DNA from 4 places in the Blautia sp. HA9023 genome. Region 2 is predicted to be linked to each of the others. Evidence: riboswitches for the same ligand, from Rfam matches in the RefSeq annotation. Region 2 holds a riboswitch; each other region holds the start of a gene.
What was found. Region 2 has a riboswitch for cobalamin ahead of AC04Q6_RS04400 (cysteine-rich small domain-containing protein). Riboswitches for the same ligand answer to the same signal wherever they lie in the genome.

Region 1: it holds a riboswitch for cobalamin, as region 2 does, so the genes downstream of both, AC04Q6_RS07205 (leucine-rich repeat domain-containing protein) here and AC04Q6_RS04400 (cysteine-rich small domain-containing protein) in region 2, are expected to answer to the same signal.
Region 3: it holds a riboswitch for cobalamin, as region 2 does, so the genes downstream of both, AC04Q6_RS03865 (leucine-rich repeat domain-containing protein) here and AC04Q6_RS04400 (cysteine-rich small domain-containing protein) in region 2, are expected to answer to the same signal.
Region 4: it holds a riboswitch for cobalamin, as region 2 does, so the genes downstream of both, AC04Q6_RS05025 (ABC transporter substrate-binding protein) here and AC04Q6_RS04400 (cysteine-rich small domain-containing protein) in region 2, are expected to answer to the same signal.

Annotation. Positions count from the first base shown of each region.
Region 1 covers NZ_JBWLUR010000006.1:687,568-695,789, forward strand. Annotated here, with positions in the region: gene AC04Q6_RS07195 (prenyltransferase/squalene oxidase repeat-containing protein) at 1-559, opposite strand, end outside; gene AC04Q6_RS07200 (DUF4430 domain-containing protein) at 580-2,004, opposite strand; cobalamin riboswitch at 2,324-2,515, shown strand; gene AC04Q6_RS07205 (leucine-rich repeat domain-containing protein) at 2,605-3,432, shown strand; gene AC04Q6_RS07210 (DUF4430 domain-containing protein) at 3,512-6,247, opposite strand; gene AC04Q6_RS07215 (glycogen/starch/alpha-glucan phosphorylase) at 6,569-8,222, opposite strand, start outside.
Region 2 covers NZ_JBWLUR010000006.1:44,261-52,482, reverse strand. Annotated here, with positions in the region: gene AC04Q6_RS04405 (C40 family peptidase) at 1-867, shown strand, start outside; cobalamin riboswitch at 1,031-1,233, shown strand; gene AC04Q6_RS04400 (cysteine-rich small domain-containing protein) at 1,500-1,805, shown strand; gene AC04Q6_RS04395 (PHP domain-containing protein) at 1,955-2,668, opposite strand; gene AC04Q6_RS04390 (glycyl radical protein) at 2,993-5,518, shown strand; gene AC04Q6_RS04385 (glycyl-radical enzyme activating protein) at 5,559-6,350, shown strand; gene AC04Q6_RS04380 (class II aldolase/adducin family protein) at 6,537-7,424, shown strand; gene AC04Q6_RS04375 (aldehyde dehydrogenase family protein) at 7,457-8,222, shown strand, end outside.
Region 3 covers NZ_JBWLUR010000004.1:41,494-49,715, forward strand. Annotated here, with positions in the region: gene AC04Q6_RS03855 (Ig-like domain-containing protein) at 1-705, shown strand, start outside; gene AC04Q6_RS03860 (DUF4430 domain-containing protein) at 780-1,313, shown strand; cobalamin riboswitch at 1,408-1,563, shown strand; gene AC04Q6_RS03865 (leucine-rich repeat domain-containing protein) at 1,619-2,473, shown strand; gene AC04Q6_RS03870 (energy-coupling factor transporter transmembrane component T) at 2,773-3,519, shown strand; gene AC04Q6_RS03875 (ABC transporter ATP-binding protein) at 3,525-5,246, shown strand; gene AC04Q6_RS03880 (hypothetical protein) at 5,724-6,095, shown strand; gene AC04Q6_RS03885 (TIM barrel protein) at 6,092-6,739, shown strand; gene AC04Q6_RS03890 (prenyltransferase/squalene oxidase repeat-containing protein) at 6,846-7,814, shown strand; gene AC04Q6_RS03895 (AAA family ATPase) at 7,911-8,222, shown strand, end outside.
Region 4 covers NZ_JBWLUR010000006.1:190,319-198,540, reverse strand. Annotated here, with positions in the region: gene AC04Q6_RS05055 (DUF4364 family protein) at 1-391, opposite strand, end outside; gene mnmL (tRNA modification radical SAM protein MnmL/YtqA) at 406-1,347, opposite strand; gene AC04Q6_RS05045 (YesL family protein) at 1,347-2,036, opposite strand; gene AC04Q6_RS05040 (YerC/YecD family TrpR-related protein) at 2,276-2,593, shown strand; gene AC04Q6_RS05035 (DUF1836 domain-containing protein) at 2,724-3,344, opposite strand; gene pcrA (DNA helicase PcrA) at 3,506-5,749, shown strand; cobalamin riboswitch at 5,851-6,140, shown strand; gene AC04Q6_RS05025 (ABC transporter substrate-binding protein) at 6,247-7,341, shown strand; gene AC04Q6_RS05020 (FecCD family ABC transporter permease) at 7,356-8,222, shown strand, end outside.

The DNA.
Region 1 (8,222 bases), 640 kb from region 2:
TTTTCCCATCTGTAGCATCCGATCCACTATGGTCTTCAGCGGACGGATCTAACACCTGAAGACAGACAGTCTTACTTTCTACGTAAGCGTTTTCGTCTGTTTCTTCTGAATTCCAGATCCGGACTTTGTAGTAGAAGGTTCCGGCTGTATCTGTAGCCGGTGTATACTCCTGTGTATCTTCATACTCCGGCTGGCTGTTTTCCCCCTGCTGTTCCCCGGTCTGTTCTTCTTTTGTCTTTTCCTGGCTGTCGGACTTTTCTATTTTGTAAAAATTCTCGTTGTCATCACTTTTCAGCCACAGATATTTCAGCTTGCCGGATTCTTCCGTCTGAACCTTTAAAGGCTCTGCCTTTTCATTGAGATCATATGTAATGGTCTCCTCCGACAGGTCCTCCGTGATCACCGGCAATTTTTTTTCTGCTGTGTCAGAAGCTTCTGATCCAAACGATCCGAAATCGGAACTTTCGTCTGTTTCTGCCGCCATAATTGAAACAGGAGCTCCCGGCTGCCCCACAAGAGCAGCCGTCAGCATCAGTGCCAGAAATTTTTTTCTCTGCATATCTTTTACTCCCTTTGCTGTCACTCACCGTTATATTCCGCACCGACATCCGCGCCAAGACCATTGCAGGTAAAGCACCACACAATGTCGTCTCCGTCCTCCAGTGTGTACTTGGAACATCCGTAATTCGGGAACCATCCGTTTACTTTATACATCCATCCGGACTGTGCTCCACAGTCAAATTCATACAGGTTGTTGATTCCCTGAATATAGTAACTGTCATACATAGGCGTCCAGGAATATTCCAGCTGGATTCCGGCGTACTCACAAACTCTCTGAAGTACTTCAAAAACGGTTTCTCCCTCTGTAAACTCTACGGTACTGGTATCCAGGATCACTCCGTTTGCCGGCACATAAGCTTCTTTTCCGGCTGTCAGATTGTCCATATTATTAAGGATGGTATCGCAGAGGATCGTGATGGTACACTGCTTGGTATCCTGAGAATCCCCGTCACCGGAACCATCATCAGAACTGCCGTCATCGGATACATCTCCATCACTGCCTGCGGTGTCTTCTCCGGAAGAATCCGTCTCATCCTGAGAAGCATCCGGTGTGTATTCCTGTGTTGTGTTCTCTCCGCTGCCTGCAGTGTCTGCGGTATTTCCGTCTGTTGTATCGGAATTCTGTTTCGCAGATCCATCTGCAGACTTTTTATCATCCGATTTTTCTGAAGTCTTCGGAATCTTGTTTGTAGAATTTAAACTCTTCTCAAGAGCTGCTTTCTTCTCTGCGGCTCTGTCATCCAGAACTTTCTGAAGTTCCTCCGGTGTAAAACATAAACTGTCTTTATCTGCGCATCCCAGCAGCTGCTGGATCATATATTCATTTAATGCTCCTGCTGAGATCTTACTTGTTTCTACTTTCCAGCTTCCGTCCTCACTTTTTGTCATCTGAGCACTTTCGCCGGCTGTTACGGTTGTGGTTTTTCCGTCCGCTTCGGCCAGTTCCACTTCATCCTTAAATACATACACAGCGCCGCTTCCGGACTGTGCGCTTACGGAAAAGACTCCTGTCTCAAAGGTAAGCGTATTTTCATCAAGAGCGATCTCTGCTTTTCCCACAGAATCCGTAAGATCCGCAAAAACCTCTCCCTGATCCGCAGTAAGTTTCAAATTGTTTTTTTCTACGGATTCCGCAGTAAGTTTCGTATTTGCGTTAAGTGAAAGTGTATTGTTTTCTCCGGCTGAAAGCTCCGCTGTGGTTCCGTTCTTCGTCTCAAGAATATCTCCGGCTCTCAATGCCACATTTTTTTCCAGGCCGTAGCCCACACCGTTTCTCTGAATATTGGCCACACCTTTTACGTTCTTTGTCATAAGAACGCTGTCCGATCCTTTATCAAACCATCCTTTCAGATTTCCCACTGCCATCACTCCGCATCCGGCAATGACCAGGATCAGTACTACCATGATCACATTAAACAGCGTCTTTTTCCTCTTACTTTCCATTCTTCCTCCTTTTCTCTGCACAAAAAAAGCAACAAAAAAGGTAACGGAAAATAATCCCTCTTTTCCAAGGGGATTCCGTTACCTGATAGATGTTCCTATGCGCAAACCAATGCTACCTTACATGAAAGAAAAACCGCCCGCCGACTGTACGGCATCGCACTTACATGTACAGGAATCACACCTGTTTGCACGTCTTTCTTTTCTATGAAATTTTATACTGAAATTATAGTTTATTTCCTCTTGTCTGTCAAACGAAAACCCGGAAAACAATTGTATCTGTCCTTTTTCTGTGATATAATAATCAGACACCCAAAAATATTAAATATAGACGTTTTCAAGTTCCGGTTTTTTCCTGCAGAAAACCGGATTAAAAGGGAATAAGGTGAGAATCCTCAACAGACGTGCTACTGTATTTGCTTAGTTTATCCGTGAACCATTGTAATTTATCGTATAAGAAGGGGATAAACGTGACTGCATAAGTCAGGAGATCTGCTTGGAAATACTGCCGGCTATTACACGTATGATAAATGGAGAATTCTTTTTTGACATCGTATCTGCCTGTGATGCGGTGTCTTTTTTTATGTTGAAGGAGACTTTTTTATGTCAGGTACTTATTACAGATCCAGTCGTGTCATTTCCAAAAACAACGCAAGAAACTATCTTTCCTCAAATGTAAAGATCCCTGCGCCAATTGAATATATCGCGTCGGAAGCTTTTCAGAAAAAGACCAAGATCTCCTCTGTCTGTTTTCCGGACACGCTTAAAAATATCGGCGCCAGAACCTTTCAGGGCTGCACTCTTCTGAAAGAAGTATTGCTTCCCACCCAGGTGGAAAATATGGGATCCAACGTATTTTCTCAATGTAATTCCCTGAAAAAAGTCATTCTTCCTCAGGCACTTTCTTCTATCCCGAGAGCCGCCTTTCAGGAGAACCGAAAGCTTGGATGTGTGATCTTTCCCCATGATTCACAGATTTCCCGGATCCGCTCCGAAGCTTTTTCACAGTGTACCTCCCTGGAATCCCTTCAGCTGTCTTCCGCACTTACCCTCATCGAAGACCGTGCTTTTTACCGCTGTAAAAATCTCCGTTCCGTGGATTTCCCGGAAGGTCTGAAACGTATCGGAAAAGAGGCTTTTTATTTTTGTGCCATAGAAGAACTTCATCTTCCCCAGTCCCTGGAATTTTTGGACGAAAGCGCATTTTTTAAGTGTATGAATCTTACTTATGTCTGTCTTCCCACAAATATCCATTATATCGGCAAATGGGTATTCCACGGATGTAACCGTATGAAATATCTGGAGATCCGACACGATCCCGATTTTATCGGGCCATGGATCATCAACCGTGCCTGTACCATCCGGTGTTATAAAGGTTCCAAAGTAGATGAGTATTGTAAGGAATTTGATTTTAAAGTTGAATATTTATGATCAAATGATCAAAAACGGCATTTTTTCACATTTCATTCTGTGAAAAAATGCCGCTTTTATTTTTCAGGGGATAACAGCTTTATTTAACTGTTACCTTGCATGTTACTTTTTTGCTTCCGCTCTTTACGGTGATCACTGCTGTTCCTGCTTTTTTTGCTGTGATCACACCTGTGCTGCTTACGGTTGCCACGTTCTTATTGGAAGAAGTGTAAGTAATCTTCTCACCGGATGTGAACGGTGTACGTACTGGTTTCAGGGTTGTCTTTGCTCCTTTTTTCAGAGTAAGGGCAGATTTTACACCTGTGATCTTTGTTGTTTTTACTGTAGATTTCTGAACAGTTACTGTGATATAAGCTTTCTTTCCGCTCTTTAAGGTTACGGAAACTTTTGCTGTACCAGCTGTTTTTCCGGCTTTGATCACACCTTTGCTGCTTACAGTTACGATCTTTTTGTTGGTAGTTCCCCATGCCTTTACAGCATCACCGTTGGCAAGTCCTGTTACTTTCACTCTGGATGTGGACTGATTTACTTTCAGAGTGATCTTTGTTGCGTTCAGTTTCAGGGTTGGAGTCAGTTTTTTGCCGTAAGGTCTGGTTGTCTTTGTTTTATAACCGCATTTGGAGCAGACTTTTGTCTGTACTGCCGGTTTGAATACGGTTGCTTTTGTTGTTGTTTTCCAGGTGTAAGTATGTCTTGTCTTCGGGATACTTACTGTCTTTGTTGCGCCGCAGACTGTACAGGTATATGTTTTCACACCTGCTGTTGTACAGGTAGCTGCTTTTGTTACTTTACCTTTGTCATAGGTATGTGCTGCATATCCGTTCTTTCTCTCATTGCTGGAGATGTTGCACCAGGAATTTTCGTTTTTGGAATTTGCACATTCATGCCAGTGGGCGTTTTTGTCAAATGTCCATGCTGTCTCCCAGACATGATTCTCTTCTTCCGGATAGTAGTCTGTGTAATGAAGAACGATCTGGTCATTGTTCTTTACTTCCTGCTCGGAAACTCCAAGATCCGGATAAGAGCCGTTTAATGTATACATCCATCCGCTGTATTTTCCGTTTGTAAACTCGCCAAGTGTAACATCACCTTTTGTGATGGACGCAATGTAGTTTCCGGATGGATTCTCGCATGTCATGTTGTTGGCAAGTAATGCTGCGTCAATGACATCTTTTGCCGTAGAGCCTTCTACAACGGTATACTCACTCTGCTCCAGCCAGGTCTCCAGATTTCCTGCATAGTAGGTATGATACTGATGATCTTTATCACTGTCGTGAACCTGGTCACCTAAGATCGTAAGGGAAACTTTGATCTTCGGCACTACCAGTTTGGTAAGCTTATCTGCATCTGCACCGAGAGGATCATCGGTACGGTTATGCTGTGCTTTCGTTGCACCGGAAATACTTGGCCTTCCGTTTTCTGAATTGTAATAAGTTACGCCTTCCACAGGTGTGGGATTTGCATAATTTGTATCAACGAAATCGATCGCTCCGATTCCTTTTACATCTTTACAGGTATACTCATTGTTCTCGATGATGTTGTATTTATCAATACCTTTGATGTAACCGATCACACCGCCGACACGTGTTCCGTTTGTTGCGCTTACCGTTCCCTCAAAGGAGTTGTTCTGAATATACTGGATACCGTTGTCCCAGCACTGTACCATACCGGTCTCAGAACCAAGGATACCACCTACATAGTCATTTCCTGTGATCGTTCCGTTGGAATAGCAGTCCTGAATCGTTACACCTGGTGTGTTCGGCGCAGAAGATTCACCCCACCGTGTTCCGCCGTATCCGCCGCCGGAAATACCACCTGCGTAATTTCCGCTTGCAGTTACGGTTCCGTAGAACTTACAGTTTTTCAGTGCATAGGTTCCCATAGACTGACCTTTGTTTCCGCTGATACCGCCTACGTATTTTGTTCCGTAGACATCTGCGTAACTTACGCAGTTCTCGATAGTTCCGTTGAAGTCACCACCAAAGGAACCGATATTGGACTGTGCTTTGTCATATCCGATCACAACACCTTTTTCTACAGTACTGTTGGTGATGGTGATCTGGTTCTGTCCGGATGCATATCCTCCGATAAATCCGGATTTCAAAGTCTGTGTTCCTGCTTTTAAAGTTACATTGTCGATCTTGATCGGGTTTCTGGAACTGTGATCAACCTCATAATTACAGACAACACCGTCAGACGCGATCTGCTCTCCATAGATATTCAGATTTTTCAGAGTAGAATCTGCTACATAACCAAGAAGACATTTCTCCCCTTTCGGTACTGTCAGCAGATGGTTGTCTCCGTCCAGATTTCCCTGGAATTTGGATGTTTTTATTCCGATCGGAGTCCATCCTTCCGGAAGTGTGATATCCTCTGTAAATTTCAGATACTGGTTTGCAAAAGTACCTTTTCCGTTGTTTACATAATCTGCAACTGCCTGAATGTCAGCTGTGGATGTAACCAGGTACGGATCTGCCTCTGTACCGGTTCCTGCCAGTGTCAGATCTCCGCTTTCCTCACCATCTGCAAATGCTGCTACAGCCTCTCCTGCGGAAAACGGATCTTCGCTCTCCTGTGTGGAAACAGCTGCTGCGTCTTCATCCTGTGAAAGATCTTCTGCGTCATCTGCTTCCAGATCAATGCTTTCTGCGTCATCCTCCTGCTGTTCCGGAACGTCCTCCTCTGTAGCTTCCTCTGTTACTTCTTCTGCGTCAACCACATTTGTGTCTGTGAAATCAGCGGCCCAGGCAGATGCCGGAGCAGTGCCGATCATAGCACTTGCAAGAAGAATACTGAGAATTTTTTTGCGTTTCATAACCTTTCCTCCTTTTGATTTTTCGGTGACAGCTTTCTTTTTTGCTGTTTTAATTGAAAGATCATGATGCCACGAGGGCAACAAAAAAGGTAACAGAAAAAGTCCCTTACGGGATTTCTGTTACCTGATAGACGTTCTTTATGCGCAAACTGACTTCTGTAGTCACTATCTTTTTAAAAAAAGCTCCGGCCCGCCGACTGTACGACAACGCATTTTCCTGTACAGGAATCTCACCTGTTCGCCTGAAAGCTTCCTTTCATTCAATTATTCACCTGACTTCATTATACAAATGAAGTCAGGTGTTGTCAAATCAAATGTTTTTTAGTTCTCTTTTACGATAACCTTATCCAGGTGCCAGATATCATCTACATACTCCTGAATGGTTCTGTCGGATGTGAACTTACCGCTGCATGCTGTGTTCAGAAGTGCCATCTTCGCCCAGCGTTTCTCATCTTTGTATGCTGCCTCAACACGTTTCTGTGCTTCTGCATAGGAACGGAAGTCGCCAAGGATGAAGTACTGGTCAGGTCTCGGCATGTTGCGTTTGTCGAGAAGTGAATTGTAGATGTCACGGAACATCTCTGTATCGCTGGAGAAGGTTCCGTTGATCAGCTGCATCAGTACCTGACGGATCTCCGGATCTGTGTTGTAGATGAAGTCCGGATCGTAACCGCCGTTGTTCTCATAGTTGATGATCTGGTCGGAGCTCATACCGAAGATAAATGCATTCTCCTCGCCAACCTCCTGTACGATCTCAACGTTAGCACCATCCATGGTTCCAAGTGTCGGAGCACCGTTCAGCATGAATTTCATGTTACCTGTACCGGAAGCCTCTTTACTTGCTGTGGAGATCTGCTCGGAAACATCTGCTGCCGCAAAAATGATCTCAGCGTTGGATACACGGTAGTTCTCGATGAATACAACCTTCAGCTTACCGTTGATGGAAGCATCATTGTTTACAACATCTGCCACACAGTTGATCAGCTTGATGATCTTCTTTGCACGTGCGTAAGCTGCGGAAGCTTTTGCACCAAAGATAAATGTTCTTGGATAGAAATCCATCTCCGGATGTGCCTTGATCTGGTTGTACAGATAGATCACATGCAGGATGTTAAGAAGCTGACGTTTGTACTCATGAAGTCTCTTAACCTGGATATCGAAGATAGAGTGCGGGTCAACCTCAACACCATTGTGCTCCAGGATATATTTTGCAAGACGCTCTTTGTTCTTGAACTTGATGGTCATGAACTCCTGAAGAGCCTTCTCATCGTCTGCGTAAACCTTAAGCTTGGAAAGCTGGGAAAGATCTGTGATCCAGTCCGGTCCGATCTTGTCTGTTACCCAGTCAGCCAGAAGCGGGTTTCCATGAGCAAGGAAACGTCTCTGTGTGATACCGTTTGTCTTGTTGTTGAACTTCTCAGGCATCATCTCATAGAAATCCTTCAGCTCCTGATTCTTGAGGATCTCGGTATGAAGGCGTGCAACACCGTTTACAGAGTAGCCTGCAACGATCGCAAGGTGAGCCATCTTAACCTGTCCGTCATAGATGATCGCCATCTTCTTAACCTTCTCGAAGTTTCCAGGATATTTCTGCTGGATCTCAAGAATGAAACGACGGTTGATCTCCTCGATGATCTGGTATACACGCGGAAGCAGTCTGGAGAACAGCTCGATCGGCCATTTCTCAAGTGCCTCGGACATGATGGTGTGGTTGGTGTAAGCACAGCATTTTGTTGTGATATCCCATGCCTGATCCCAGCCAAGACCTTCCTCATCGATAAGAATACGCATCAGCTCTGCAACTGCAACTGTCGGATGAGTATCATTCATCTGGAATACAACCTTCTCATGAAGCTTTGTGATGTCATCGTGTGTTTTCTTATATTTGGCAATCGCTGCCTGAAGGCTGGCAGATACGAAGAAGTACTGCTGTTTCAGACGAAGCTCTTTACCTGCCATATGGTTATCATTCGGA
Region 2 (8,222 bases):
CGTGCCACATCTGCGGATTATGATAATGAGATCGCTTATGCACAGCAGCAGGCTACAGACTATGCGAACCTTCTTGCAGAGCAGACAGCAGAGCTTCAGAGATTAGAGGCTGAGCGTATTGCAGCAGAGGAAGAGGCAAGACGTCAGGCCGAGGCTGAAGCAGCAGCGAGAGCACAGGCTGAGGCAGAAGAGGAAGCAAGACGCCAGGCAGAGCAGGAAGCACAGCAGGATGAGGCGGACGAGAGCGAAGACGTACAGTACGATGAGGACGGCGACGTGATTGAGAATACAGATGAGGATACTGCAGAGGATGACACCGAGCATGTGGATGAAGATGCAGACAATGGTGAAAATGATGATGCGCAGTATGATGAAGATGGCAATGTGATCGAAGATGACGCGTCCGGGGATACTGAGAATACAGAGGATAATGCAGACGCAGATTACGATAACAGTACAGATGCATCCGAAGAAGGTGCAGAGGACACATCCTCAGACAGTGACAGTTCTTCTTACAGCAGCGGTTCAGGATCTTCTGTTGTGAATTATGCCACACAGTTTGTTGGAAATCCATACGTATGGGGCGGAACAAGCCTTACCAATGGTGCAGACTGCTCCGGTTTTGTACAGAGTGTATATGCCAATTTTGGCGTAAGCCTTCCGAGAACTTCCTATGAGCAGCAGAATGCAGGTACTGAGGTATCTTATGCAGATGCCCAGCCAGGAGATCTGATCTGCTATGGTGGACATGTGGCTATTTACATGGGCAATGGACAGATTGTACATGCATCCAATTCTCAGGATGGTATCAAGATCAGTAACGATGCGACATACAGAACGATTGTCTCTGTAAGACGTCTTGTATAATCACGAACCATATAAAATTTATTAAGATGAAGATATTGAACAGCCTGGCGGCATATTCCGCCAGGCTGTTTCTTATAAGGAAACAGTGAATTTATATCAGAAAAATCTGAAACGGTATTGACATATAATTAACAGGGTGTTATTATAATATCAGTATAATTCCATATTGAACATAGCAAGTGCTGAGGGCATCTGACAGTCATGGATTATCAGAAGCCAGCAGAAAAGGGAATCAGGTGAGAAACCTGAGCGATCCGGTCACTGTAACGGAGGAGCGAATCTCAGAATCCATTGTACCTATGTATGAGAAGGAGAGACGAGCCATGATCCCGGAGCCAGGAAACCTGCTTGTTATGGCGAGGTTAAACTTCCGTGTAAAGTGTAACAACCATTTCAGGGACTCCGCACCCCTGGGACGTTGTCTACTTTTTTACGAGAGTAGGCATTTTTTTATGGAATGCGCCTGTTCATATGAATTATACATGATTAAATGGCAGGCGATACTACTCCGGATACATTCGTTCCCTCCGCGCACTCATGAACGGATTATATTTCTACCCCGGGGTGGGATCGCTACCTCTTTTTTTACGGAAAAATTAAGAGAGTGCATGATCCGGGAGGAGATAAGAACCATGGAGAAACCATATTGGGAGGGAAAAGAATATTCCTATTTCAGCCACAAAAAATGCGAGTATTTTCCATGCCATAAAGGAGCAGATCCGGAAAATTTTAACTGCCTGTTCTGTTATTGTCCGCTGTATGCACTGGGAGATAAATGCGGTGGTAATTTCCATTTTACGGAAAGCGGAATCAAGGACTGCACTGCGTGTAAACTTCCTCACAGAAGAGAGAATTATGGATATATCACAGGAAAATATCAGGAACTTGCGGATATGATAAGAAAGCAGAGAGAGAATTCTCAGGCAGATGAGAAATGATAATAAAGAAAATATAATATAACCCGAAATAATAAGCTAGCTCGGACACATGGTAAAATGTGTCCGAGCTGGCTTTTTTGGTTGTGAGTCAAACATGAATGTGTATTCGGATACATTTTATGTATATTCGATCTTACTGTTTTACCAGATCATCTGGTCTGCAGAAATACCTTCAATCTTGGAAGATGATTGTTCAGAATCAGCTGTTCCGGGAACATGGCCTGATGAACAAATTCAGCAGCACAGGTAAAATCACCGATGTGTTCCGGACCGTGACTGTCACTGGAGAGCAGCAGCGGCAGATGATATTTGCGGCAGCAGCGGAGAATCTCATAACAGTTTTCTCTGGTATCACCACGGTAGCCATATGGAGCCAGGGAAGCTTCGTTAATTTCAAAGATTGTTCCGGTTTCTCTGGCAGTTCGGGCAAGAACATCATAATTTACCGGATAATGGGTGTTGTCGCTGTGACCGAGGATTTTGACACAGGGATTCTTCATGACATTGACAAAAGCTTCTGTGTTCTCGTCTCTGGTACCGGGACGGTAGTTCCAGGTATGCATGCTTGCGATGGCATAATCAAGTTTACATAATAATTCCTGATCCAGATCTACAGTTCCCTTCCGGTCCAGAATATTCAGTTCGATTCCGTAGAGCAGATCTACTCCGAAATGTTTTTTCGGAGAATAGGTAAGGCTCCGGAAATAGGAAGAAGTTCCGGCAGCCAGAGTTCCGGGACCGTGGTCTGTGATTCCGAGAAGCCGGAGGCCCTTCCCTGCGGCTGCCCGGGCCATATTGGTGATGGTGCATTCCGTGCCGTGGCCGCTGGCGATGGAATGTGTATGCATATCAGAAAGATACATAAATTTACACCTCTTTTACTGTTCATGAACATGTGACGGAATATCCGCTTGACTAAAGGAATTTCTATATAAATCCAAGTATGGCAGAACAGAAAAACAAAGTCAATAGAGAAAAATATAAAAACACGAAAAACAAATAGAACCAACGGGGTTCACCCAATAAAAACCACAAAAACAGCAAGAAACACATGTTGGATTTCGTTGACATCAAACAGGGGGTAAGGTATAATGAAATTACATGAGCACATAGCCGGACAGGAGCGGTTCTGGAAGCGTGGAGGCAGACAGATCACCAGAAACAACCGGTTATGAGAAAGGAGAATCATGGAGAAATTTCATATAGCAGATATCCCGAAAACAGACAGGATCACACATCTTGTGGATAATCTTTATGCCAAGATGCCGGTGATCGAATCTGCCAGAGCGAAACTGGTCACAGAGTCCTACAAGGAAACTGAAGACGAGCCGATCATCACACGCAGAGCGAAGGCTTTTGCCCATATCCTGCATAACATTCCGATCATCATCCGTGATGAGGAACTGATCGTCGGAAGCAGCACCCTGGCACCAAGAGGATGTCAGACATTCCCGGAGTATTCTTTCCAGTGGCTGGAGGATGAACTGGATACGGTGGCTACCAGAACTGCTGATCCATTTTATATTTCGGAGGAGACCAAGGCGGATCTTCGGGAGGTACATAAATACTGGAAGGGTAAGACTACCAGTGAGCTTGCGACTTCCTATATGGCTCCGGAAGCGATCCTTGCCATTGACCACAACATTTTTACACCGGGAAATTATTTCTACAATGGTGTAGGACATGTAACGGTTAAATATGAGGAAGTTCTGGCAATTGGTTATGAGGGTATCATTGCCAAAGCACAGAAAGAACTGGATGAAAGTAATGTGGGAGATGGTGATTATGCGAAGAAGTCACGTTTCCTGGAAGCAGTGATCTTAAGCTGCCAGGCTGTTATTGATTATGCGCATCGTTATGCAGAGCTTGCAGAGCAGATGGCATATCAGTGTCAGGATCCGACCAGAAAACAGGAGCTTCTCCAGATTGCGTCCAACTGTACACGTGTGCCGGAGAAAGGTGCCCGTAATTTCTATGAAGCCTGCCAGTCTTTCTGGTTCGTACAGCAGCTGATCCAGATGGAGAGCAGCGGACATTCCATTTCACCGGGACGTTTTGACCAGTACATGTATCCGTATTACAAGAGTGATATGGAGGCAGGTAATCTTACCAGAGAGTTTGCTCAGGAACTGATGGACTGTATCTGGGTAAAATTAAACGATCTGAACAAATGCCGTGATGCTGCATCAGCAGAAGGTTTTGCAGGCTACAGCCTTTTCCAGAACCTGATCGCAGGCGGCCAGAATAAAGACGGTGAGGATGTGACCAACGATCTTTCCTTTATGTGTATTCAGGCATCCATGCATGTGCATCTTCCGGCACCGTCTCTTTCTGTAAGAGTATGGAACGGATCTCCACATGAATTCCTGATCAAAGCTGCAGAGCTTACAAGAACAGGAATCGGACTTCCGGCTTATTATAATGATGAGGTTATCATTCCGGCGCTGCAGAACAGAGGACTTTCTCTTGCAGATGCCAGGGAATATAACATCATTGGATGCGTAGAACCGCAGAAAGCCGGTAAGACAGACGGCTGGCATGATGCGGCATTCTTCAATATGTGCCGCCCGCTGGAGATGGTTTTCTCCAATGGTATGGATAAAGGAGTCCAGATCGGTGTCAGGACAGGCGATGTCACAGAGATGAAGACCTTTGATGAGTTTTATGACGCATATAAGAAACAGATGGAATATTTTATTTCCCTGCTTGTAAATGCAGACAATGCCATTGACGTGGCACATGCTGAGAGGTGTCCGCTTCCATTCCTTTCCTGTATGGTGGATGACTGCATGAAACGTGGTAAATCCGTTCAGGAGGGAGGCGCTGTTTATAACTTTACCGGCCCTCAGGGATTTGGTATTGCAAACATGGCAGATTCTCTGTATGCGATCCGTAAACTTGTTTATGAAGAAAAGAAAGTTACCATGGAAGAGATGAAGGAAGCTCTGGCATGGAACTATGGCAAGGGTATTGATGCACAGTCTGCAGCAGATATTACTACAATTGTAATGCAGAAGCTTCAGGAAAATGGCATCGGTGTAAATGAGCAGACAGCCAAGGCTGTTATGACAGCAGCGCTTGGAGCAGAACCATCTCCGGAGAAAAAGGCAAGATTTGAAGAAATCCACAAACTGATCGATGAAGTTCCGAAATACGGAAACGATATTCCGGATGTGGATTATTTTGCAAGAGATGTTGCCTATACTTACACAAAACCACTTCAGAAATACAAAAACCCGAGAGGCGGACATTATCAGGCCGGACTTTATCCGGTATCCGCAAATGTTCCCCTTGGCGGACAGACCGGTGCTACACCGGATGGCCGTTATGCACATACACCAGTTGCAGATGGTGTTTCTCCGTCAGCAGGCAAGGATGTGAAGGGCCCGACAGCAGCAGCAACTTCCGTATCCCGTCTGGATCACTTTATCGTATCCAACGGAACACTGTTCAATCAGAAATTCCATCCGTCTGCACTTGCAGGAAGAGAGGGCCTGGAGAAATTTGTAGCACTGATCCGTGGATACTTTGATCAGAAGGGTATGCACATGCAGTTCAATGTTGTCGACAGAGAGACACTTCTGGATGCTCAGAAACATCCGGAGAAATACAAACATCTGGTTGTACGTGTTGCCGGATACAGTGCACTGTTCACTACGCTTTCCAGATCTCTGCAGGATGATATCATCCGAAGAACAGAGCAGGGATTTTAACCGGGGACGCGCAGCAGACGCAAGGAATTAAGAGGTAATTATGGACTATTTGGATACAAAGGGCAGGATCTTTGATATTCAGAAATATTCAGTACACGATGGTCCGGGTATCCGTACCATCGTGTTCCTGAAAGGATGTGTTCTTCGCTGCCGCTGGTGCTGCAATCCGGAATCACAGGAGTACCGGATCCAGAACATGAAAGTTCTGGGTGAGGACAAGGTGATCGGCCGTGATGTGACAGTTCGCGAGATGATCGAGGAAGTGGAGAAAGACCGCGCATATTATTATCGCTCCGGAGGAGGAATTACCCTTTCCGGTGGTGAATGTATGTGTCAGGCGGATTTTTCCAGAGATCTTCTCCGTGCGGCAAAAGAACGTGGTATTAATACCGCAATAGAGAGCATGGCATGTGCTCCCTGGGAAAAGATCGAACAGGTTCTTCCTTACCTGGATGTATATCTGATGGATATCAAACATATGAACCAGGAAAAACATAAGGAGTTTACAGGAAGGGCTAACGGACTGATGCTGGAAAATGCAAGGAAAGTTGCGCTCTACGGAAAAACCAGACTGGTGATCCGTGTTCCGGTTATTCCGACATTCAATGATTCTGTGGAAGAGATCCAGGCGATCGCCAGATTTGCGGCATCCCTTCCGGGCGTAAACAAAATTCATCTTCTTCCCTACCACAGACTGGGACAGGATAAATATGAAGGACTTGGACGCCCTTATTTAATGGAAGGAATTCTTCCGCCGACAGCAGAACATATGCAGATGTTAAAGAACGCGGTGCATGCGGTATGCGGTCTGGACTGTCAGATTGGCGGCTGAGAAACACGGGATTAAAGAGAAAAGATCCTCTGCAAACATACAACATAAAAAACAATAAAAACAACATAACAAACAACAAGAAACCAACACAAAACAACGGATTGCCCTTGACTTATTTTGTGGTATGGAGTAAAATGTTTTCAGAAACAAAATAGTGCAATCCAATGCTCAAGGAGGAAATTAAGCATGGTAAACGAGTTTGAAATCAAAAAACAGCTTTGTGACATCGGTAAGAGAATTTACAACCGTAACATGGTTGCAGCTAACGACGGAAACTTTTCTGTTAAAGTAGCAGAGAATGAGTATCTTTGCACACCAACAGGTGTATCCAAAGGTTTCATGACACCAGAGTTCATCTGTAAAGTAGATGGCAAGGGTAATGTAATCCAGGCTAACCCGGGATTCAAACCATCATCTGAGATCAAGATGCATATGAGAGTATATGAGAAGAGACCGGATGTAGGATCTGTTGTACATGCTCATCCAATTTATGCTACATCTTTCGCAATCGCAGGTATTCCACTTACACAGCCGATCATGCCGGAGGCAGTTATCGCTCTTGGATGTGTTCCGATCGCTGAGTACGGTACACCTTCCACAATGGAGATCCCGGATAACCTTGAGAAATACCTTCCATATTTCGATGCAGTACTTCTTGAGAACCACGGAGCACTTACATGGAGCACAGACCTTAACGCTGCATACATGAAGATGGAGTCTGTAGAGTTCTACGCACAGCTTCTGTATCAGACCAAGCTCCTTGGCGGACCGAAGGAATTCGACAAAGAGAACATCGAGAAACTCTATGCGATCCGTCGTAAATTTGGTATGCCTGGTAAACATCCGGCAAGCCTCTGCCTGAACAAAGACGGCAAGAACTGCCACAACTGCGGCGGCGCATGCCACAGCGAGGACTACAAACAGTTCCCGGGATATCAGTATGATTTCGTTGGAAAAGACTGCGGAACAAGCGCTGCTGATCCTCAGGGTGAGGCTCCGGCTGCTGCAAACAACGATGCAGAACTCGTTGCTCAGATCACAAAACAGGTTATGGCTCAGCTTGGCCTGAAATAATTTTTTGACGGAATATTAAGGAGGACAATCTCATGCCAATAAGTGAGAATATGGTACAGGAAATTGTACAGGAAGTTATGGCAAAGATGCAGATTGCAGATGCTCCGGCCGGAAAACATGGCGTTTTCAAGGATATGAATGATGCTATCGAGGCAGCCAAAAAGGCTCAGCAGGTAGTTAAGACAATGTCTATGGACCAGAGAGAGAAGATCATCACCTGCATCCGCAAGAAGATCAAAGAGAATGCGGAAGTACTGGCACGTATGGGTGTTGAGGAAACTGGTATGGGTAATGTAGGAGATAAGATCCTCAAACATCACCTGGTAGCAGATAAGACTCCTGGTACCGAAGACATTACAACAACTGCATGGTCCGGAGACAGAGGACTGACTCTGATTGAGATGGGACCGTTTGGTGTTATCGGTGCTATCACACCATGCACTAACCCAAGTGAAACAGTTCTCTGCAACACAATGGGTATGCTGGCAGGCGGAAATACAGTAGTATTCAACCCACATCCGGCAGCAGTTAAAACTTCTATTTACGCAATCAATCTTTTAAATGAGGCTTCCCTGGAATCAGGCGGCCCGGATAATATCGCTGTCACAGTTGAGAAACCAACCCTTGAGACAAGCAATATTATGATGAAACATAAAGATATCCATCTGATCGCAGCAACAGGAGGCCCTGGTGTTGTGACAGCAGTTCTTTCCTCTGGTAAGAGAGGAATCGGTGCAGGAGCAGGAAACCCGCCGGCACTGGTTGATGATACTGCTGATATCCGCAAGGCTGCACAGG
Region 3 (8,222 bases), on a different contig from region 2:
CAGATCAAGGCTGCTACTTATAAGACAACCGGACTGATGAGATATACCTGCCAGGTCTGCGGATACGAAAAGACGGAAACGATTCCTGTAATTGCACATACGCATAAATACACCTGGAAAACTACGGCAAAAGCTACGGTATTCCGTCCGGCGAAGCAGGAAGGAACCTGTTCCCTCTGCGGTAAAAAACAGACACGGAATTATGGAAGCAAATTAAAGGCAACTATAAAACTGAACGTATCCTCCATTAACCTGCGGCGGAAACAGGCCACCACAAAGGTGAAGGTTTCCATGGCATATGGAGATTCCATAAAGTCCTGGGCTTCCAGCAACAAAAAGATCGTGACCGTTGATAAGAACGGAAAGATCAAGGCCGGAACCAAAACAGGAACGGCAAAGATCACCGTTACTTTAAAGAGTGGAAAGAAAGCGACTCTGAAAGTAAAAGTCCAGACTGCAAAGGTAAAGACTACGAAGATCAGCGGCCTCAAGAAAAAACTGACCATCAAGAAAGGAAAGAGTGTTACTTTAAAACCAGTGGTCAGCCCGATCACTTCCCAGGAGAAAGTGACCTACCGTTCTTCCAACAAGAAGATTGCAACAGTCAGCTCGAAGGGCGTGGTTAAAGGCCGGAGAAAAGGAACCGTTACCATCACAGTTAAATCTGGAAAGGTGACAAAAAAGATAAAAATTACAGTTAAGTAAACAGAGTAAGGGTGTAAAAGGTATCAAAAATCAAATAGTGTTTTTGGTACCTTTTCATCCGATAGAGGATAATTATGAAGCAACTGAAAAAAATATATTGGAAACGGATCGGGGTAATAGGAATCATCTGTTTTATGCTTTTGTGGAGCTGTCTCCTTACGGGCTGTGGAATCGGGAAAGGGGATTCCGGAAAGCCTGCTGCCTGTACCATTTCGATAGACTGCCAGACGATCCTTGACAATATCGGTGATTTAAAAGAAACCAAAAAAGAATTTGTTCCGGAGAATGGCTGGATACTTCCGGAAATGGAAGTTAAATTTACTACGGGCGATACCGTATTTGACATCTTAAAAAAAATCTGCGGGGAAAAGAACATCCAGCTCTCTTCCAAATACACCCCGTTATATAAAAGCTATTACGTGGAAGGCATCAATCAGCTTTATGAATTTGACTGCGGAAAAAATTCTGGCTGGATGTACAGTGTAAATGGAGAGTTCCCGAATTATGGGGCTTCCAGTTATAAGCCCAAAGATGGGGATAAGATTGAATGGAAGTATACCTGCAATCTTGGAAGTGATGTTGGAAACCCATACAAAGATAAGAAGTAAAGAAATTGTGAAAAATAGTTAAACTGGTATGAGATAAAGACCAGAAACATTGGCGAACATTGACAGAAATAAGGCGTATCGTTATAATTAGAATAACAAAAAAATCGAGCGTGGTTCGGCTGATGGCAGCCGATTTAAGGAAATCCGGTGCGATTCCGGAGCTGCTTTTCCCTGTGTGAAATGTATCGACTGAAAAACGTCTTATGAAAGCATTTTGAGCCAGTATATCCAACACGTCAGGTAAAGAATACAAACATGTAAAAGATATACAGTTTGTATGAGCCGAACGTTGGAAAGGAGATCATATGCGCTCACAGAATGATAAAGCAACATGGAGTATACTGCGATTTAATCATCGTACATTTACGGCACAGCTTGCCAGTATGCAAAGAAACAAACAGGTAGCAGCAATTCCTGAAAAATATATTTATATTGATGATTGCTGTTATAAGGGCAACGGGAAAATAAAAGAGATAATCCTGCCATCCGGCTGCAGAATCATAGGAAAGGAAGCTTTTGCAAGCTGCCAGCTCCGTAAGCCCGTTGTATTCCCACAGACCGTTAAAGAAATCAAAGAGAGTGCTTTTTCGGAAAATCATTCTCTCAGAGAAGTAACATTTCCGGCATCTTTGGAAATTTTGGGAGATTATAGTTATAAAGGATGCACAACCCTTAAAAAGGTAGCATTTGAAACCAGTTCAGAATGCCGCAGGATTCCGGAGTGCTGTTTCCATTCCTGCACGCAGTTAAGTAAAGTGGTATTCCCGGAGCATTTAAAGAGTATAGGAAGAAGAGCTTTTTACCGCTGTAAGGAATTAAAGGAGATCACGCTGCCGGATACACTGGAAGAAATTGGTTTGGAAGCCTTTTACTTCTGTTGCTTTGAAACCATAGTCTTACCAAAAGAAATTAAAAAATTAGATCAGAGGGCCTTTTTCGGATGTAAGAAATTGAAAGAGGTATATATTCCGGAAAATATCATGTATCTTGGAGAGGAAGTCTTTCATGGATGCAATCGGCTGGAATATCTGGAGATACATCATGATCCTGAGCATATTGGCTCAAAAATCGTGAACAAAAACTGCACGATACGTTGCAAAAAGGGAAGCAAAGTGGATTTGTACTGTGAAGAGCAGGGATTAAAGAGGGAGTACATTTAAACGTGTTATCAACAAATAAGACCGAGAAAAGAAACAGACAGCCTGCGGATCAATCCATCATTGATGCTTTTTCCACATGCCATCCATTTTTGAATTTTTTTTATTTTGCTGTAGTACTGTTATTTACTATGTTTAATCAGCATCCCGTCTTTATCTGCATTTCTTATGCGGGTGCTTTGTCTTATTCCATCCTTCTGCTTGGAGGAAAAAGGACACTTAGGCAAAGCTTTCTCTTTACCCTTCCCAGTCTTTTGATCGTGGCTCTTCTGAATCCACTTTTCAATCATTATGGGGTCACGATGTTATATTACGTAGAAAGCAGTGGAAACTGGATCACTTTGGAGGCCTTAGTCTATGGAGTAGTCCTTGGAGCGGTCATGTTCGTAGTGATTCAGTGGTTTTCCTGTTATAATAAAGTTATGACAAGTGATAAATTTATTTACCTGTTTGGAAGGCTGATACCGGCCCTTTCTCTGATCCTTTCCATGGCGCTTCGCTTTGTCCCCAGATTTACGGGGCAGCTGAAAGTGATCCGGAACGGTCAGAAATCCATGGGAAGGGATGTTTCAGAGGGCAGTCTTTTTAACCGCATCCGTGCGGGATTTAATATGCTGTCGATACTGGTCACATGGGCTTTGGAAAATGCCATAGAAACTTCGGATTCCATGCGGAGCAGGGGATATGGATTAAAAGGCAGGACTGCTTTTTCCATTTACAAATTTACGAAGAAGGATAAAAGCCTTCTGGCAGTGATGGCAGCTTTATTCCTTGTATTTGCCACTGGCTGTATGAATGGGGCTTCTTATGCAAGTTATGATCCCCGTATTTTACTTGCTGGTTTTACCATTCAGGGGCATCAGGCTCCGGTATCTGTTCCAGTAGTTGAAGCAATGCTTACATACATCTGTTTCGCATGTTTTTGTTTCATTCCGGTGATCCTGGATGTGACGGAGACTATCCGTTTTGCCAGAAGCCGGAAGCATTGTGAAACAGATCTGGATATGACTTACAAAAAAATCTACGAAACTCTGGAACAGGAAGGATAATGATTATGAATCTTGTAGAAGTAAAGGAGTTTAGCTTCGCATACCCGGAATGTTCCAGGAAGGTTCTGGACCATGCGAATCTGAAAATAGAAGAAGGAACGTTAAATGTGATCTGCGGACGGAGCGGATGCGGCAAAAGCACGCTGCTGCGCCAGTTAAAAACCGTGCTGGCCCCGGTTGGAAAGTCAGAGGGAGAAATCTTTTACCGGGGGATGCCGCTTTCGGGGATTGACCACCGGACACAGAGCCAGGAGATCGGTTTTGTCATGCAGAACCCGGATAATCAGATCGTAACGGATAAAGTCTGGCATGAGCTTTCCTTTGGACTGGAAAGCCTGGGATATGACAATGCGACTATCCGGCTGCGGGTTGCGGAGATGGCCAGCTATTTTGGTATCCATCAGTGGTTTTATAAAAATGTCTCAGAGCTGTCAGGAGGGCAGAAGCAGATCTTAAACCTGGCTGCGATCATGGCAATGCATCCATCCCTTTTAATACTGGATGAGCCTACGTCTCAGCTGGACCCCATCGCTGCTTCTGATTTTCTGGAAACCGTAAAAAAGATTAACCGTGATATTGGAACAACGGTGCTCCTTACGGAACACCGGCTTCAGGATATCATCCCTTATGCGGATAGGGTATTTGTCATGGATAAGGGGAATGTTTATCTGGAAGGAACTCCCAGGGAAATCGGGGTAAAATTAAAGGAACAAAAACATGGCATGTTTCTTTCCATGCCGATTCCTATGCAGATCTATGGTGAGACAGACAGTCAGGCAACCTGTCCGCTGACAGTCAGTGAGGGAAGACAGTGGCTCTCCCGTTACTGTAACGAAAAAGGAATTGCTTCGGATAGTCAGCGAAAGAGCGAAATTACTGAAAAAGTCAGATACACAAAAACAGATAGTTCGAAGAAAGAATTGTCCATTCAGGCGAAAGATGTCTGGTTCCGGTATGAAAAGGACAGTCCGGATGTTGTCCGGGATCTTTCCCTGGAGGTAAAAAAGGGAGAGTTCTATGCACTGGTAGGTGGAAACGGTACGGGAAAGAGCACTACGCTGTCTCTTTTAAGCCGGGTGCGATGTCCATACCGTGGGAAGATACTTCTGGAAGGGCGGGATATCCGTTCGTATAAAGACCGGGATCTGTATTGTGGGCTTTTGGGAGTCATGCCGCAGAACCCACAGAGCATTTTCTTAAAGAAAACAGTCCTGGAAGATTTGTATTCTGTGATCGGGGGCAGGAGAGAAAAAATGTCTTCGGAATATCAGATTCATATGAAAAAAGAAAAGGCTATAGAAGGGATCGTAAGCCTTACCAGGCTGGAAGGGCTTCTGGAAAGACATCCTTATGATCTGAGTGGCGGGGAACAGCAGAGGCTGGCACTTGCCAAAGTCCTTTTGCTTCGTCCGAGGATTCTCCTGATGGATGAACCTACGAAGGGAATGGATGCAGAATATAAAGAAGAGATCGGAAAGATCTTAACCCGGCTGAAACAGCATGGCCTGACGATCTTTATGATCTCCCATGACGTGGAATTTGTTGCAGAGTATGCGGACAGGGTAGGCCTGTTTTTTGAGGGAAACATCGTTACCAGCCAGAATACCCGGGAGTTTTTTGCCGGAAATAATTTCTACACAACTGCAGCAAACCGGATGGCAAGACATTTGTTTCCGGAAGCTGTGACTGGAAAGGATGTGATTGCATGCTTACGGAACAGCAACTAGACCAGTTTATAGATGAATTCTGGGAAGACATTCCAAATGAAAGGGCAGAAGATGGGCCGGCAGAAGATCTGGAAGAATACACCCTTCCTTCTGATGGGATGATCATCCGGCAGATGGAAAAGAAAGGGAAAGTGAACCGGAGGACCTGGTTTGCCCTTATCTTGATGCTGTTAGTGGTTCCGCTGCTTTTGTATCTGTCGGTCAGGTTTTTCCATGGAAGGAAATATCTGATATGCAGCCTGATTGTGATCGTGGCTGCAATGCTCCCGTTTTTTATGATGTTTGAAGGACGCAAACCAAAAGCACGGGAAATCATGGTGATCTCTGTCCTTGCAGCGATTGGTGTTGCAGGCAGGGCTGCCTTCTTTATGGTACCCAGTTTCAAACCGGTAGCTGCTATTGTGATCCTTACCGGTGTTTCTTTTGGGGGAGAGGCGGGGTTTCTCGTTGGCTGTCTTATCACGCACGTTATCCAACATGTTTATGGGACAGGGTCCCTGGACACCATGGCAGATGTTCTCTTTTGGCATCATCGGGTTCCTGGCAGGAATTCTTTACCAGAAAGGAATCTTAAAAGCAAGGAAGCGGGATCTTTGTATCTATGGATTTTTAAGTGTGGTGCTCATCTATGGCGGGATCATGAATCCGGCAAGCATCTTAATGTCTTACGGATACATCACACCGGCCAGCCTGGTTGCTTTTTACATTTCAGGGATCCCTGTGGATCTGGTGCATGCACTGTCAACTGTGATCTTTTTATGGTTTTTGAGCAGGCCGCTTCTTGAAAAACTGGAACGCATTAAGAAAAAATACGGGCTGATTGAGTCCGGGAAAGAGGAAATGCTTTGATCTATGTCAGCCATTTGATCTGCGACGAAGATATGAAAGAGCTCTGCTGCCAGTACGGGACTGGGGTGGAGAGCATTGAGTTTTCCATTTCCGACAATTTGGACCAGCTGGAAAGAAAAATAGAACTGTATCAAAAAAGGCTGGGGCAGATGGGAAATCCGCCGCTTACCCTGCATGGGCCTTTCCTGGACTTAAACCCGGCATCTTTTGACAGTCGGATAAGGAAAGTGACGATGGAACGGTTTGACCAGTGTTACCAGGCAGGGATCCGCCTGGGGGCAGAAAAGATCGTATACCATTCCGGGATGATCCCTACGGTATATTTCCGGGAAGGATGGGCGGAACAAACAGGCCGGTTTTTCCGGGAGTTTTTAAAAGACCGGGAAGGCCCTGAGATCGTCATGGAAAATGTCCTGGATGAAGACTGGCGGCTTCTTTTGGATGTATATAGAATCGTAGATCATCCAAAGTTTAAGCTGTGCCTGGATATGGGGCATGCACACTGCTATTCGGAAATCTCTGTCCTTAAATGGGCGAAGGAACTTGCTCCATATGTCGGACATGTCCATATCCATGACAATACAGGGGACAGGGATTCCCATTTGGGCTTAGGAAAGGGCACAATTCCATGGAAAAGGTTTTAAAACTTCTTCCCTGCACAAAGGAACGGACCTGGACGATAGAATGTTCCAATAAAGAAGATGTGATTCTCAGCGTAAAACAGATAAAGGAAAAAATGAGGGGGAAATTATGAACAGATTAAAAAAACGGACATGCCAGTTTCTGGTGTTAGTTACCACAGCGGGGCTTTTGACAGGCTGCGGGGGCGGAACCCCAAAGCTGGAAGATGCACTGAAAAAGACAGCTGCTTATGAACAGGAAACCGTAACTTCACCGGCATCAGATACCCTGGGTGGGGAATGGACAGTGATCGCACTTGCCCGTTCAGGAGAAACGGTAGATGAAAACTATTTTGAAAAATACCGGGCCAATCTTGAAAAACGTGTCAAAGACCAGGAAGGCGTGCTCAGCGATAACCGTTATACCGAGTATTCCAGGGCAGTCATGGCCCTGAAATCCATAGGGAAAGATCCGACAGATATTGGCGGCTATGATATCGAAAAGTCGCTGGAAGATTTTGATGCAGTGGTCTCACAGGGTTTAAACGGTGCCATCTATGCACTGATCGCCTTAAATGCCGATGACCCGGATGCCAATAAAGACGGGGAACTGGAACAGAAATATCTGGATTACATATTGGAACGGGAAAAAGCAGATGGCGGATTTTCCCTGGATGATAACGCAGAAGACGGGGATGTGGATCTGACCGCCATGACACTGCAGAGCCTGGAACCCTACCAGGATGAAGAAGATGTAAAGGAAGTCATTGACAAGGGTGTGGAATTTCTGGCAGATATACAGGACGATGATGGCGGTTATACCGCATTTGGCGCAAAGAGCTCAGAATCTATTTCCCAGACCGTGATCGCCCTCAGTGCGGTAGGCGTAGACTGCAATGAGGATGAACGCTTCCAGAAAGATGGAAAAGGCCTGTATGATACCCTGATGACTTTTTATCAGAAGGATGGAAGTTTTAAACATACCCTGGACGGGGAAAGCAACCCCATGGCAACAGACCAGGGATTCTGTGCACTGGTGGCTTACCAGCGTTACCAGGATAAGGAAAACAGCTTTTTTGATATGACAGACCACAGATAAGGATGGAGGAAAGAAAATGCCGCAGAAGATAAAGAACTCCAGAATCAGCTGGAGAAAATCATTAAAGGAAAAAAAGATATTACAGATAAGATCCTCATGGCAGTGCTCGCAGAGGGACATGTCCTTCTGGAAGATGTTCCTGGTGTCGGTAAGACGACGACCGCACTGGCACTGAGCCGTCTCATGGGGATGGAATTTAACCGTATCCAGTTCACCCCGGATGTTGTCCCTTCCGATGTGACCGGATTTACCATGTATGACAAACAGAACGGACAGTTCTCCTATCATGAGGGAGCGGTCATGTGCAACCTTTTATTGGCAGATGAGATCAACCGTACTTCCAGTAAGACCCAGTCTGCCCTTCTGGAAGTAATGGAAGAAGGAAAGGTGACGGTAGACGGGGAAACC
Region 4 (8,222 bases), 150 kb from region 2:
CGCCTTCGATAATCCGCAGGCGGACAGAGTAACTGCCCTCCTTGGTGGGGTAATAATCCGCAGGAGTGAGAAGATGTTCCTCAATTTTGCAGTGCAGGGAATTGAGATATTCCTCGACTTCTTTCTTAATGTCAGAAGAGAGTTCTCTGGAAAAATATTTCAGCGTATTTTTTCCTTCTTCAGTCAGTCGGTAATACGTGCGGTTGGACTGGGAAGACATTTCCACAAGATCTGCCTCCACCAGTTCGGAAACAGCCTGCTGAAGCTGAAAATAATTGGTATATTTCCGGTCCAGGATAAAATCTGTGATCTGTGAGTTAGTGAGATCCCCTTCGGAATTCTGAAGCATGTATAAAATGATAAGTTTGTAGGTTGTAAAAGGTGATGCCATAAGAATCCTCCTTTTTACTGGCTTTTTGAAAGAACCTCAAGGGCTTTTCCCTGAAAACTTTCTTTTTCTTTCATCCGGTGATGAAGAAGATTTAAAACTTCACGTTTGCGGCTGGCCCATAAAGGTGCGATCAGCAGATCTTTCGGGCCGTCCCCTGTTACACGGTGGATCACGATATCCGGTCTGAGATGTTCCAGACAGTCAATGACAAGGTTCAGATACTCGTCCCGTTCATAAGTGCGGAAAAGACCGGCTTCATGATCAGCGGCAAGATCTGTACCACGCAGTACATGAAGAAGCTGCAGCTTGATCCCCTGGATATCCATGGCGTTCAGATAAGCCATTGTTTCCAGGATATCCTTCCTGCTTTCGCCGGGAAGCCCCAGGATGGTGTGGACGATCACTTCGATGCCGCCTGCGCGGAGATTTTTTACTGCGGTATCAAAACAGGACAGTGGATAGCCGCGCCGTATATATCTGGCGGTATCTTCATGGATAGTCTGGAGTCCCAGCTCCACCCACACCGGTTTGATCTGGTTCAGGGAATCAAGAAGCTCCAGTACATCATCTCCCAGACAGTCCGGTCTGGTACCAATGGACAGTGCCACGATATCCGGATGGGAGATGGCTTCTGTGAAGATCTTACGCAGGTGTTCCACAGGAGCGTATGTGTTTGTATATGCCTGAAAATAGGCGATATATTTATGAATCGGGCGTTTGGAAGAGAGACTTTTGATCTGTGTGTTGATCTGCTCTGTAATGGAAAGAGCGGCGTTTGCTGCAAAATCTCCGCTTCCGCCCTGGCTGCAGAAGATGCAGCCTTTTTTGCCCAGGGTGCCGTCACGGTTGGGACAGGACATGCCGCCGTTTAATGCAACCCGGTAGACCTTTTCGCCGTATCGCTCCCGGAGCATATAGTCCAGAGAGTGGTAAGGCTTGTCGTTCCAGCGTTTCATTATGCCTCTTTCAGTTCGTTTTTCTCTTCGTCGTTTTCGTCGTTTTCATCTTTCGGTATATAGTTATCGAAGATCTTTACAAAGATCTTTGATTTCCAGTAGGCCAGCGTGGAAAATCCCATCAGAATAAAAAGCATGATCAGGATGGATGTAAACTGTGCGTAGCTCACATAAGCAAAAAGCCACATCAGAAGGAGCGGAGATGCAGAGATCACAAGCATCAAAAGTGTCAGCGGAAGATGGCGGACGGACATCAGGAATGCATTTACAAAGGTATTCTTGACGGAATTAAAAAATTTGGAAAGGATCGGATAAATGTACAGAAGGATCATCGCATAGATCAGTGCAAATGCAATGAACAGACTGAAAAGTCCTTTGTACATAGCTCCGCTTCCGGCTCTGGCGATCCGAAGATCGATAAACAGAACAGCAGCGGTGAGGAGCATGATGATATTGATGATGGTCGCCTGTTTGAAGTTCTGTTTGAATGAGCGGAAAAAGCTGCGGGCAATATAAGATTCTTCGTCTCTTGCCATCTTCAGTGTGACATAGTAGAGAGCTGTTATGGAGGCGCCTGCGGTGACAATCGGAATACAGCAGAGGATGCACAGAAAATTCAGAAGAAGCAGGTCTGCTACGCGTCCCATGAACACGAAGAATTTGTTGTCCATGTTGAAAAAACGATTCATTTGATAAGTCTCCTTTTCTTTTGGATATTATTTTAAGTATACCCAATCACAGCAGAAAAAGCAAATCCCAAATGTTTTCCGGGGCAGTGGAAATGGAAAACGCAGGTGTCCGTCATAGAAAGACAAAAAAGCGAAATAGTTTATTAAATTTCCCTAAAATGCTTGCCTATCACGATTTAGAGTGTTAAAATATCAGTATTGTATCAGACGAAAATTATGTATTTTAAAGGAGCGTAACAATGAGCAAAAAAATCAGGACGGAGGCTGTGGATCATCTGTTTGAAGCGATCCTATGCCTGAGGGACAAGGAAGAGTGTTATACATTTTTTGAGGATGTTTGCACCATCAATGAGCTGCTTTCTTTATCTCAGCGCTTCGAGGTAGCCAAGATGCTTACCGATAAGCGTACATACCTTGATATTTCCGAGAAGACAGGAGCTTCCACAGCTACGATCAGCCGTGTAAACCGTTCCCTGAACTATGGAAATGACGGTTATGAGATGGTATTTGCACGTATGAAGAAGAATAACGAAGAGCAGGGTGGCGAAGCAGAATAGGACTTATGCCCATGCCGTGAATGATAACGGATAATGCTATAACGTAAAAAGAGACAGGCGATCATGCGTCTGTCTCTTTTCTTCATGCGCCTGGCGGCACACGTTTCCGACCGGATGTAAGAGCCGGATATTATTTGCCTTTTTTTGAGGAATCGGTATCTTTTGGAGAATTCATGTGGTCGATCATATTTTCGATGATCATTTTTTTCATGTATACGTCGAAGCTCAGCAGGCAGATAAAAGAAAACTGATGAAGGAATTCCTTATCTTCCGGATCAGCATCTTCGAATATTTCTCCGGCGCTTTTGAACCGGCGCATGAGATCTTTTTCCAGGTAACGGATCTGAGTCTGTTCCATACTGAAAACTTCCTGATAGATATAAGTCATATCTTTCTCAGTCATGGATTTGAAATATTTATCCGTGATCGGCCCGAGAAGAGTCTGGATGTCACTGATGGAGAGAATATTCTTAAAATAGTAAATAAAGATCAGCATCAGCAGATGTTCCCGGGAGTAGCGTTTCTTCTCCGGCGGGGGGAGAAGCTTATTCTTGGCGTAGTTGTTGATCATGGTCTTGGTCAGGATCTTGTCATCCTCGTGACGTTTGGTGGAAGCGAGATTTTCTTCCATGAAAGTAGTGACCTGATCCATGTAAAGATCGATGTTTGGGATTTCATCTGGTTTTATATAATCAAGCTCAGCAATTTTCGCAAAAATGCTGCTCATCATCTCTTTTTCGTTTCTTGTCATCACATTATCACCTCTGCTCCCTATTATATAGTTTTAAATACTACTTGTAAAGAAACTTTTTTCCGGGAAAATGAGAAAGTAAGGTTGTGGCTTTACCGGAAAGAAAAGACATGGTAGTATATAAAGATACTGTTGATATGGAAAAAGAAATGGAGATCAAAATGAGTATACAGGATGCTTTGGACACATTGAATCCCATGCAGCGGGAAGCTGCTGTACATACAGAGGGGCCGCTTCTGATTCTTGCAGGAGCCGGTTCCGGAAAAACAAGAGTGCTGACTCACAGGATTGCCTATTTAATGGAGGAAAAGGGCGTCAATCCCTGGAATATCCTGGCGATCACCTTTACCAACAAGGCTGCCAGTGAGATGCGGGAACGTGTAAATAAAATTGCGGGAATGGGCGCAGAGAGCGTATGGGTTTCTACCTTTCATTCCGCATGCGTGAGGATTTTACGCAGACATATTGAAGTGCTGGGATTTAGCAGTAATTTTACCATCTATGATACCGACGACCAGAAGACAGTCATGAGGGAAATCTTCCGGAAATTCAGTATCAATACAAAAATTTATAAAGAACGCGCTGTTCTTGCGGAGATTTCCCATGCCAAGGATGAGCTGATCACGCCGGAAGAGATGGAGCTGAATGCGGGAAGTGATCCGGATGCACGGAAGATTGCAGGCATGTATAAGGAATACCAGTCCATCCTCCGGGGAAACAACGCCCTGGATTTTGATGACCTGATCGTGAAAACCGTGGAGCTTTTCCAACACAATCCGGATATCCTGGATTATTATCAGGAACGTTTCCGGTATATTATGGTGGATGAGTATCAGGATACTAACACCGCACAGTTTAAATTCGTAAGTCTTCTTGCGGAAAAATACAAGAATCTCTGCGTAGTTGGCGATGATGACCAGTCTATTTATCGTTTCCGTGGAGCAAATATCGGGAACATCCTGGGCTTTGAGAAGGTTTTCACTGAGGCGAATGTGGTACGGCTGGAGCAGAATTACCGTTCTACACAGAATATCCTGAACGCAGCCAACGAGGTAATTGCCAACAATACAGAACGTAAAGAAAAACGACTCTGGACAGAGAACGAAGAGGGTGATAAAGTTCATTTCCGGCAGTTCAACAACGGATTTGAGGAAGCGGAGTATGTTGCGGGAGAGATCATTCAGGGACGGCGTAACGGGAAATTCCAGTATAAGGACTGTGCGGTACTTTACCGGACCAATGCCCAGTCACGTCTCTTTGAAGAAAAATTTCTCCTGGCAAATGTGCCGTATAAGATTGTGGGCGGTGTAAACTTTTATGCCCGCAAAGAGATCAAGGATCTGTTAAGCTATCTGAAGACGATTGACAATGCCAGTGATGATCTGGCTGTGCGCAGGATCTTAAATGTACCGAAGAGAGGAATCGGAGCTACCAGCATCGGCCGGGTCCAGGATTATGCGGATATGATGAACCTGAGCTTTTATGATGCCCTCCGTGTGGTGGAGGAAGTACCGTCCATTGGCCGGGCAGCAGGAAAGATCAATGATTTTGTATCTTTTATCCAGGGACTTAAGAGTAAGGCAGAGGCTTATACAGTCCGTGAAACGCTGGAAGAAGTGATCGAACTGACCGGTTATGTGAAAGAGCTGGAAGCAGAAAAAACAGAAGAAGCTCAGGCAAGGATCGAGAATATCGATGAGCTGATCTCCAAGACCGAATCTTTCCAGGAAGCCATGGAAGAGGCAGGACAGCCGGCAACACTTTCCGCATTTCTGGAAGAGATCGCACTGGTGGCAGATATTGATTCCGTTGATCCGGATCAGGATTATGTGCTTCTTATGACCCTTCACAGTGCCAAGGGACTGGAATTCCCCAATGTATTTATGGCAGGTATGGAGGACGGAGTATTTCCGGGATATGCGTCCATCTGGTCCGGAGACCCGTCGGATATTGAAGAAGAGCGAAGACTCTGTTATGTGGGGATCACACGTGCCATGAAGGAACTGACATTAACCTGTGCAAAACAGCGTATGATCCGTGGAGAGACCCAGTACAACCGTGTATCACGCTTTGTAAGGGAAATTCCAAGAGAATTGGTGGATCTTGGACATACGATTCAGGAGAAAAAGCCCAGAGTAGATGATATCGTATCTCCGAAAAGCGCCTATGCCCAGATGAAAATGAATTTCCAGGCAAAGAGCACCCTGCAGAAAAAAGATTTCACAGTGAAGAAGGCGGACAGCCTGGACTATGGTGAGGGAGACACGGTCCGTCATGTGAAATTCGGAGTCGGTATCGTAAAAAATATCGCAGACGGCGGCAGAGACTACGAAGTGACGGTAGACTTTGACAAAGTCGGCGTGAAAAAAATGTTCGCCGGTTTTGCCAAGCTGAAAAAGATCTGAGAGGGATCTCTCCGGGCAGACTATTTCTGCAAAAAACTGTAAAAATCCGGCCTCAAGGTTGTAATTGGAAAACCGGTATGTTAGAATCAGTATCAGCGTAATTGAATTGCTGTGAAGTGAACAGTATCACCGGCACATATGCTGCCGGATACTGTGAGAGGGAATCGGGTAAAAAGCCTGAGCGGTTGCGGCCACTGTATACAGAAGAAGGGATTTCACATGCCATTGCAGAAACTCATGTGAGAAGGCGAAATCCCGATGTCAGAGAGATTCTGGAGAAAATTCTGATATATCATTCATGATCGGCTAAAAGATGAATGGTGTATCAGTTTTTATTTTGCGGAGTTTTTTCTGAGTCTGTAAGTCAGGAAACCTGCTTGACAGTATGTAAGTGGGAGCTTCCGTACAAAGTGTTCCGTGCAGATTTTATGAAGCCCCATCTTTTCGGTTACCCATAGGCAACAGGAGATAAAACAGGCGAAAAGAGAGGAAATGAAATGAAAAACAAGTATGTATCCACAAGAATCATGGCAATGGTAATGGCAGCGGCAATGACCGTATCAGCAACTCCGGCTGTTTATGCCGCAGAGAGAGCAGACTCCGAGACCATCAAGGAAGACAACCAGCCGGCAGCAGAAGACAGTACAGAGTCTGCAGACACCGAAGATTCTTCCGCAGAGGCAACCAAGACAGAATATCCTCTGACCATCACAACCTATGATTACGATGGAAACGAAATCGAAACCACTTATGAAAAAGCACCGGAAAAAGTCCTTGCTGTATATCAGGGAAGCATTGAGACTATGCTCGCACTTGGTCTGGAAGACCACCTGGTAGCTACCGCAGGTCTTGATAATGAAGTTCCGGAAGATCTCAAAGAAGCATTCTCAAAAACAAATTATCTTGACGAATTTACCCCATCCCTTGAAACTGTAACAATGCTGGAGCCGGACATGATCTTATCCTGGAGCTCTCTTTTCTCTGATAAGAATCTGGGAAATGTAACAGACTGGATCGACAAAGGCTGCAACACCTACTACAACACCAATACTCGTCCGGACGGCGACAGAACACTGGAAAATGAATTCACAGATATCTTAAATATCGGAAAGATCTTCGATGTACAGGACAAAGCACAGGCTATCGTTGATGATGCAAAAGCAGTGATCGACAAAACTCTTACTGCAACTGCAGATGTAAAAGACAAACCAAGCGTAATGGTATTGGAGCCTCTTGGAGATGACATCACAAACTATGGCGTAAAGAGCCTTGGCGGAGATATGGTAACACAGTTAGGCGCAACTCTTGCAAACCCGGATGCTTCCACCGTTGGAAAAGAGGATATCATCGCAGCCAACCCTGACGTGATCTTTGTGGTTTACATGCCATATGCAGGAGATGATCCGGAAACTGTTAAGAACAGCCAGCTTGCAGTGATCCAGGATGATGAGTCCCTGAAGAGCCTTGACGCAGTAAAGAACGGACGTGTTTACCCGATCATGCTCAGTGAGATGTATGCAAGTGCAACACGTACCCAGGACGGAATCGAAACTTTTGCAAAGGGATTATATCCGGACGTAAATCTTGACTGATCGGAGAAAATGCAGTGAAAGAAACAGCTTCACAGAGAAAAAAAGATAAGGTGCTCAGAACATCCATGTATGTGGCAGTTCTCATCGGACTTGCAGGATTCCTTATTTTTTCCATACTTGCAGCCATCACTTTTGGAAATGCGGATCTGTCACTGAAGGATGTATACAGCGTTATCGCTTATAAATTGTTTCATATAAAAAGTCTGTCCGCCTATGCGGAAGGCGCAGTTCATGATGTTGTGTGGCTGATCCGGCTGCCTAGAGTCCTTCTGGCTCTGGCAGTTGGAATGGCTCTTTCCGTGTGCGGCGTGGTGATGCAGGCTATCGTGCAGAACCCGCTGGCAGACCCGTATGTGCTGGGTATCTCATCTGGTGCATCTCTGGGTGCCACACTGGCCATCATGCTTGGAATCGGAAGCTTTCTTGGTGGAAACTCTGTGGGAATCACAGCTTTCATTGGCGCGATGATCACTTCTTTTGCGGTGATCGCCATTGCAAACATGGGTGGAAAGGCAACTTCCGCAAAACTGATCCTTGCGGGAATGGCGGTCAGCGCAGTCTGTTCTGCTTTTTCCAATTTTGTCATTTATATTACCAATGACAAAAATGCGGCAACAGAAGTTATGAAGTGGAGCATGGGAAGTCTTGCCGGAGCAAGCTGGACCAGAGTGGGTGTAATGCTTCCGGTCACGCTGGTGTGCGTGGCTGTTTTCTGGACGCAGTACCGGAACCTGAATCTGATGCTTCTGGGAGATGACGTATCCATTACCCTTGGAACAGATCTGCACAGACTGCGGACTTTTTATCTGATCGTTGCTTCTGTTATGATCGGATTTGCCGTGTACTGTGCCGGTGTAATCGGATTTGTGGGACTGGTGATC